2 regions of the Peribacillus sp. NPDC097224 genome follow, and region 2 is predicted to be linked to the other one. Evidence: riboswitches for the same ligand, from Rfam matches in the RefSeq annotation. Region 2 holds a riboswitch; the other holds the start of a gene.

Region 1 (4,437 bases), on a different contig from region 2:
AAAGAAAGGAGCCGGAGGGGTTGAAAAACAAATTACGGGATTTGCGCAAGTCTCATCAACTTACACAAGAAAAGCTATCCGAACTAACGGGCGTATCCCGGCAGACGATTATTTCTATAGAATCCGGAAGATTCGATCCATCCATCAAGCTTGCTTACAAACTGGCAAAAGTGTTCGATTTGACCATTGAGGATATATTTCTATTTGAGGAGGAGGAAATGTAATGGATTTTAACTGGTGGGCTTTTTTAGGAAGTACCCTTGGCATCATCGGAGGGCTGGCTGGATTAAGGGGAGGTCGCCGTGCCGCTGCCAAGCGACGGGGATTGGATGAACGATTTGACCTCATCCGAACTAAAGCACGGGCAACCAGCTGGTTTTTCACCCTTTTTGGGATCTATATCTTTTTCTTCTTATTATTTTTTGGCGTAAAACTCTCTGTTGCCCCTGTTCTAGGTATTCTCTTACTTCTTCATCTCGGGTCATGGGCGATTTCCGTTTTTTATTATGAAGCAAAGCTTTAAATCATTTTTTTGCTTCGAATTTTACTGCTAGATAAGCTAACCCCAACTCAATCCCGCAAAGCACGATCAAACAAAGCAAAGTCGTTAACATCTTCATCCCTCCTTCAAGACTTTTATTAATCTTAAAGGATGAAACCCATACCAGAACAAGTCCCAGCATGAAGGCATTTCCCCTTTATGCTTTCGTTCTCTTGCTCTGAAATGGGTTTCATAGGGTAGACTGTAAAAAACGAAAAATGGTGATCTAATGACGAACATAAAAAAAATCGCTGAATATGCAGGTGTATCGATTACGACCGTATCTCGCGTGATGAATAACCATCCTTATGTAAGTGAGGAAAAGAGAAAGAGTGTACTAAAGGCCATCGAGCAATTGAACTATACGAGAAATATCAACGCCATCCATCTTTCGAAAGGCAAGACTCATCTGATTGGCGTCATCATTCCATACACCAATCACCCCTATTACGGAGCAATCATCCAGGGAATTAATAAACAAGCAAATGTCCTTGGTTACCATATTGTCATCTTCCAAACACAATATGAAAGAGAGAAAGAAATCCAAGCACTGAAAATGTTACAAATGAAGCAACTCGATGGCATCATCGTCTGTTCTAGAATCTCAGAAATGAAAGTGCTCTTGGAGTATCATGTCTACGGTCCGATTATCTTATGTGAAGATACATCGCAGTCAGAATTTTCTTCGATCAGCATCGACCATTATGCCGCCTTTTCCTCAGCCCTCGACTACTTGGTAAACAAGGGATATAAGAAAATAGGCTATAGCCTTGGGCGAAAAAAGAGCAGGAATAGTTCACTTCGGATAAAAGCGTTTCAAGATAGCATGAAAAAACATCATTTTATCAGTAAAGAGGAATGGCTCTTTGAAGGCAGTTACTATATCAAAGACGGAGAAAGGGCCTTTCAAGAATGGGTCGCCATGCAGGATAAGCCGGAGGCCATCATTATAACGAACGATGATACGGCAGCTGGCTTCATCATTTCCGCCCAAAAAGCGGGAGTGAAGATACCTGAAGACGTCGCTATCCTCGGTTTCAATAACGATAGTATCAGCGAAATGCTGGACATCTCGACCATATCCCTGCCCTTGGATTCGATTGGGAGAATGGCTGTTGACCTTTTTGAAGATCCCGCCACGATCAAACATGTAAAGCTAGGTTTCAGCCTTATAACGCGAAAAAGTGTATAATAGTCAGAATTATTTGATTTTATTATTCACCTATATTATCCATTTGAGCGCGAAATGGTTTGATTCATGTCTAATTAGGGAAAAAGATACTTGAAAAATAAACATTGCGCTCTCTAGAGGAATATTTTATAATTTTAATATAGCAAATTTCACTCGGTGACTCACCAACTGTATGTCACCATTTAAAATTCGCGTTATTAACAGTACGAATTGAATACTTCCTCATTTACCGATGAGTTAGAGGCTGCGGCTTATAAAAGTAACACGGACGAGATTCAGGAAAGTTGACGACTCCGTATGAAAGGATAAGTTGCCGAAGTGTAGAAATATTCCTTGTATTTCTGGGCTGGCGATGTTTTCGAACAGGAACATCACTGTCACGTTTTCATAAAACGTGGGGAGCTATCTTCGGAAGGATTAAACGGGTATCTATATACAGCCGTCGATCTTTTTCGACTGCTGTTTTTTTTATATTCCGTCCCCTTCCCATAAAAAGGAGTGTAACATCAATTGAAAAATCAACAACAAAATTCAAATCCTACTGAACTGAAAAGGAGTCTGAAAGCTAGGCACCTTATGATGATATCTCTAGGTGGAACAATCGGCACCGGACTATTTTTAGCGAGTGGTGGTGCCATTCATACGGCTGGCCCCGGTGGTGCATTAGTTGCTTATGCGGTAATTGGCGCCATGGTTTTTTATTTAATGACAAGCCTTGCCGAGATGGCTGCTTATATGCCAGTTGCCGGTTCGTTCCGCGTTTATGCATCCAAATTCGTCGATCCCTCTTTCGGTTTTGCGATTGGGTGGAATTATTGGTATAACTGGGCCATCACAATAGCAGCTGAATTGGCGGCCGTTGTCCTGATCATGAAATTTTGGTTCCCGGATACTCCATCATTCATTTGGAGTGCCGTTGCATTACTCATCATGTTCTTAATTAACTATATGTCCGTTAAGGGCTTTGGCGAAGCCGAATATTGGTTTGCAATGATTAAAATCGTGACCGTCATTATCTTCTTAATTACTGGTTTTTTAATCATTTTTGGCATCATGGGCGGAAATGATCCGATTGGTTTTTCTAATTTCACCATGGGTGATGGGCCATTTAATGGAGGCTTCTTTACCATTCTAGGAGTCTTCATGGCAGCTGGCTTCTCCTTCCAAGGAACGGAATTGCTTGGAGTAACCGCTGGAGAAAGTGAAGATCCTGAGAAAAACATCCCTAGGGCGATCAAATCCGTTTTTTGGCGCATTATCTTATTCTATATCCTAGCAATCTTTGTCATAGGAATGATCATTCCTTTCACGGATGCACGTTTACTAAGTGAAGATGTTGCCGTCAGTCCATTTACGCTGGTTTTTGAACGCGCAGGCCTTGCCTTTGCCGCTGCTGTCATGAACGCAGTCATTTTAACATCCGTACTTTCAGCTGGTAACTCTGGCATGTATGCCTCAACCCGTATGCTATGGGATTTAGCACGTGACGGAAAAGCACCGAAGTTCCTTGGCAAGCTTGATAAAAGAGGCGTACCTGTAAATGCTCTTATCGTGACTTCTTTAGTCGGATGTCTTGCTTTCTTGGCTTCCTTCTTCGGGGATGGAGTCGTGTATATTTGGTTACTGAACGCTTCCGGTATGGCTGGTTTCGTCACATGGGTCGGGATTGCCCTTGCCCACTATCGATTCCGAAAAGCTTATATCGCTCAAGGTCTGGATTTAAATGACCTCCCATACCGTTCAAGAACCTTTCCGTTCGGTCCGGTTTTTGCGCTTGTCCTTTGCCTCTTCATCATCCTTGGACAAGGCTATCAAGCTTTCAGCACAGACGGAATTGATTGGAACTCCATGTTTGTTTCCTACATTGGTCTTCTTTTGTTCTTCGTTCTCTGGCTCGGATATAAAATTAAACATAAATCCAAAATCATTCCCCTTGAGGAATGTGATCTAAAAGTGAAATAAAAAAAAGGACCTGAATCTCTCTTCAACAGAGAAGTTCAGGTCTTTTCTTATTTCAAAAGGTAGACACGGCATTCATATGGACGCAACGGTTCACTGGAGACCGTGTCGCTTTCCTCCTGCTCATAATTGCCGATCAACAGGGTAGCCTTTAATGAATGTAACGCCGTCGGTATCGTCAAAGTCGCTTCTTGTCCCTTAAAGTTGCATAGCACAAGCACCTTTTCCTCACCTAGCGTCCTCGTATAGGCAAAAATCTGTTCATCATCCGGACAAAGTAAATCAAAACGACCATATACGATAATGTCATGTTGTTTACGTAATTGAATGAGCTTTTTATAAAAATGAAAAATGGATTGATGATCATTATAGGCCTTCTCTGCATTGATTTCCGGGTAGTTGGCATTCACGCCGATCCATGGAGTTCCTGTCGTGAATCCCGCATTCCGTCCATCATTCCACTGCATGGGTGTTCGCGCATTATCTCGACTACGTGCATGAATGGCAGCCATCATCTTTTCTTTTGACCATCCATACGTATTCACTAATTCTTCATAGGAATTCATCGTTTCTATGTCACGATACTCTTCTATGCTTTCAAAAGCGATATTGGTCATTCCCAGCTCTTCCCCCTGGTAGATATAGGGTGTCCCCTTTAACATATGAAGACAAGCAGCAAGCATCTTCGCACTTTCCACCCGATACTCCCCATCATCTCCGAATCTTGATACAACTCTTGGCTGGT
Region 2 (4,437 bases):
TTTGTTTATTTAGTGTTTTTGATATACTTATAAAAAGAAAATCGAGGTAAAAAGAATGAAAAAAATACTTATAGGTACGGGATTTGGTATCGTGCTATCCATTTTGTTATCCCTTATATTCCATCAAGCTCTCTCTCTATTGAATTTTATTAATATGACCTTTTACATCAGTGGAGGACTGATTCTTCTAGCATTGGTTACTTTCGTCGTCCAACGAGGATTTTTCGACGTAGTCTTTTATAGTTTCCGGAGAGTATTCCAAATACAAAATCAGCATGTAGGGGAGGAAAAAGAAGACATCCCTAAACTTTCCGATATCATCTCCCTTTCCTCTTCCTTCACCCTTGTCGTAGGTCTTATCCTATTTTGCATCCTGCTACTCTCTCTAGCCGTCTATTATCTTTAATCTTAATCTTTCCATAGAGTCCGGGCACCGAAAAAGGGCAACCTTTTTTTAGGTGCCCTTTTTCTTTATAAAAGCATTAGGTACATCTTTTCATCAGTTTTAATCAATCAGGCAAGGACTTTGGCGTGCTGTCCCAGTTTGAACGCCTCGTGAAGCGCTTCGACCGCTTTGACCATTTCCTTTTCGTTTACGACGGTAGAAACTTTGATTTCCGAAGTGCTGACCATTTTCACTTGGATCCCTGTATTCGCCATGACTTCAAACATCTCTGCGGCCACTCCGGGATTGGAAACCATTCCTGAACCGACGATAGAGACTTTAGCCAACTCGCCTTCCGTTTCTATACCATCAAATTCCAACTGGCTTTTATTGTTTTCAAGAACCATTAAAGCTGCTTTTGTATCTTCGCTTTTAATAGAGAAAGAGAGATTGGTCGTATCTTCTGATGTCATGCTCTGGATGATGATATCTACATTTATGTGATTTTTCGCCAGTGTCGTGAAAATCGTGGATAATACACCAAGTGACCGAGGCAAGCCGTTCACTGTAACTCTTGTGATGCTATCCTCAAAAGCAATACCCCGTACAATTAAATTCTCTTCCATATTCGCTTCCTCCTCAATGATGGTCCCAGATTCTTTTTCTAAGCTTGAACGGACTTCAAGCGAGATTTGATAGTTTTTTGCATATTCAACGGCCCGTGGGTGCAGGACCCCAGCCCCTAAATGGGCCAGCTCCAACATTTCGTCATAAGATACGGATGTTAATTTCCTGGCGTTTTTTATGTAGCGTGGATCTGTTGTGAAAACACCGGTTACATCGGTATAAATATCGCATCGGTTTGCGTGTAGTGCTGCGGCTATGGCAACCGCCGTTGTATCGGAACCGCCCCGACCCAATGTCGTGATTTCCCCATGTTCATCCATTCCTTGAAAACCGGCAACGATGACGATCTTTTTTGCTTGTAACTGCGCTTGAATTCTGGAAGCATCGATATTTAAAATTCGCGCATTTCCGTGAACGGACTCTGTCTGCATCCCAGCCTGCCAGCCCGTAAAGGATACGGCTTCATGCCCCTTTTCCACCAATGCCATCGTTAACAAGGCAATCGTAACTTGTTCCCCGGTCGTCAATAACATATCCATTTCCCTCTTACTAGGGGATGCGGAAATATCTCTTGCCATGGAAACCAATTCATCCGTTGTCTTCCCCATTGCCGAAACAACGACAACGACGTCATTACCTTTTTCAGCTTCCTCGATTACACGATTAGCGACATGTTTGATTTTCTCGACACTCCCTACAGAAGTACCGCCAAATTTTTGTACAATCAGTGCCATTCTCATGCACCCTCTCTATCTTTTTTAGGCAATAAAAAAAGCAATGAGAATATCTCATTGCTGTGGTTACGTATCCGTTCAGTAATCACAGTGAGATAGCTCTCCAAGGTATCAACCCTGACAATCTGCCATCTTTTAAATGGTCAGACCAGAAAAACAAGGTATGAGTCTTGTTTTCCTTCGGCGTCATTCCCTTTCAAAACCCTTCATTGAAGCTCATACTTCTCTAGGTTTTTACTATTGAATTCCGCACCTCTATCAGCACTTTAAATTGTCTTGTTTAAAAATCCCTTTTAAGCATAGCATAGGAAAAAGACACTCGCAAGGTCATTCTTGTAATTTTCTAAAGATTCCATCCGCTACATTTTTAGGCATTCCCGCTTCGATTATCTGTTCGACTGAGGCCTCTTTCATTTTTTTCAATGACCCGAAATGCCGTAACAGCTGCTTTCTTCTTTTCTCACCTACACCTGGAATATCATCCAGAAGTGAATGAATGGCATTTTTCCCACGAAGCTGGCGATGGAAGGTAATCGCGAACCGATGCACTTCATCTTGGATTCTTTGTAGCAAGTAAAATTCCTGACTTCGCGAATCAAGTGGAATCAGTTCGAGCGGGTTTCCAATCATCAATTGGGATGTCCTGTGTTTTTCATCCTTAATAAGGCCAGAAAGCGGAATATCGAGACCGAGTTCATTTTCCAAAATGTCCCGAACGGCCTCCACATGTCCTTTCCCTCCATCGATGATGATCAAGTCAGGAAGTGGAAGGCCATCTTTTAAGACGCGTGAATATCTTCTTCGGACAACTTCACGCATCGATTCGTAATCATCAGGCCCTTTCACCGTTTTAATTTTATACTTTCGATACTCCCGCTTTTCCGGCTTGCCATCAATGAAAACGACCAAAGCAGATACAGGATCACTTCCTTGAATATTCGAGTTATCAAAAGCCTCGATACGATGTGGAGTGTAGATGCCTAACTTATCCCCTAAATTCTCCACTGCCTTGATCGTTCTTTCTTCATCCCGTTCAATTAATGAGAACTTCTCTTGAAGGGCGATGGAGGCGTTTTTATTTGCCAATTGCAGCATATCCTTTTTCGCGCCCCTTTTCGGATGAAGCGTTTTTACACCAAGCAAGCTCTCCGCCAGCTCGGCATCAACAGACTCCGGCAACAATATCTCTTTTGGCTTAAAGTGATTGGCCTTTTCATAAAACTGTCCGAGATACGTAAGAAGCTCCTGTTCCGGTTCATCGTAGACCGGAAAGAGCGAAACATCTCTTTCAATCAGTTTCCCTTGTCGCACAAAAAATACTTGTACGCACATCCACCCTTTATCATAGGCAAAACCGAATACGTCCCTGTCAATGAAATCAGTCGTCATCATTTTCTGTTTTTCCATTGTAATCTCGATGTGGGCAATTTTATCCCGATATTCCTTCGCCCGTTCAAAATCGAGCATTTCAGAGGCTTCAAGCATTTTTTCCGTGAGTTCTTTCTTTATCTCGGTATGACCGCCATTTAAAAATCGGTTAATATCATCGACGATTTGCTTATATTCCCGTTCCTCTACATCATATACACAAGGGGCCAAGCACTGGCCAAGGTGGTAATATAGGCAGACACGGTCTGGAAGCGTATTACATTTCCTTAATGGATAGATCCGATCCAGAAGTTTTTTCGTTTCATTGGCCGCAAAAGCATTGGGATAAGGACCAAAGTATTTCCCTTTATCTTTTTTGACTTTTCTCGTGATGATCAAACGCGGGTGTTTTTCAGCCGTCAACTTGATGAATGGGTAGGTCTTGTCATCCTTCAACATGACGTTATATTTTGGATCGTGTTTTTTGATTAAATTCAGTTCTAAAATAAGCGCCTCGATATTGGAGGAGGTAACGATATACTCGAAATCCTCGATTTCATTTACGAGCCTGAATGTTTTCCCATCATGTGAGCCCGTGAAATATGAGCGGACACGGTTTTTCAATACTTTCGCCTTGCCAACATAAATGATCGTTCCCTGACGATCCTTCATTAAATAACAACCAGGCTGATCAGGGAGAAGGGCAAGTTTATTCTTTATCCGTTGATTCATGCATTCAGCCTCCTGTTCTCCCATTCTACAATCAATTATATATCAAGATACAAAAAAAAGCTTCAAGTCCGTAGACCTGAAGCTCTTCCTTCATTCAAATTAAGCGTGTTTAGCAAGAAGTTCAGCAAGAGCTTCCTTCGGTTGGAATCCAACCACTTTATCCACAACTTCACCGTCTTTAAGAACGATTAAAGTAGGGATGCTCATAACGCCGAATTTTCCAGCTGTTTCTTGGTTTTCATCAACGTCCACTTTTACGATTTTTGCTTTGTCGCCAATTTCTTCATCTAACTCGTGAAGAACAGGAGCGATCATTTTGCATGGTCCACACCATGGAGCCCAAAAGTCTACAAGAACGACACCTTCATTAGTATCTGCTGTGAATGTTTGATCAGTTGAATTTACGATAGCCATATATTTTATCCTCCTAAAATGTACTCAAATAACTATAGACAGTATAACATTGTAACAGGAACAGATGCTATTATTTTGCTTCAATGGTAGCATGTCCATAAACAGAGAAAAAATACTGCCTAGAACCTAATAGATTGTCATAAAAAGAAAAGGCGCTTGCCAGTTCATTCCCTGACA

Evidence for each region. A riboswitch is a leader RNA that binds a small molecule or an ion and turns the genes downstream of it on or off. The one in region 2 is predicted to bind lysine.
Region 1: another riboswitch for lysine. It lies ahead of ACIQXR_RS04480 (amino acid permease); the one in region 2 lies ahead of ACIQXR_RS16960 (aspartate kinase).

The regions. Positions count from the first base shown of each region.
Region 1 is NZ_JBIWDK010000002.1:178,104-182,540, forward strand. It holds gene ACIQXR_RS04465 (helix-turn-helix transcriptional regulator) at 21-224, shown strand; gene ACIQXR_RS04470 (hypothetical protein) at 224-523, shown strand; gene ACIQXR_RS04475 (LacI family DNA-binding transcriptional regulator) at 771-1,733, shown strand; lysine riboswitch at 1,964-2,146, shown strand; gene ACIQXR_RS04480 (amino acid permease) at 2,244-3,695, shown strand; gene ACIQXR_RS04485 (glycoside hydrolase family 13 protein) at 3,743-4,437, opposite strand, start outside.
Region 2 is NZ_JBIWDK010000009.1:86,688-91,124, reverse strand. It holds gene ACIQXR_RS16965 (DUF3899 domain-containing protein) at 56-406, shown strand; gene ACIQXR_RS16960 (aspartate kinase) at 514-1,746, opposite strand; lysine riboswitch at 1,835-2,012, opposite strand; gene uvrC (excinuclease ABC subunit UvrC) at 2,074-3,846, opposite strand; gene trxA (thioredoxin) at 3,946-4,260, opposite strand.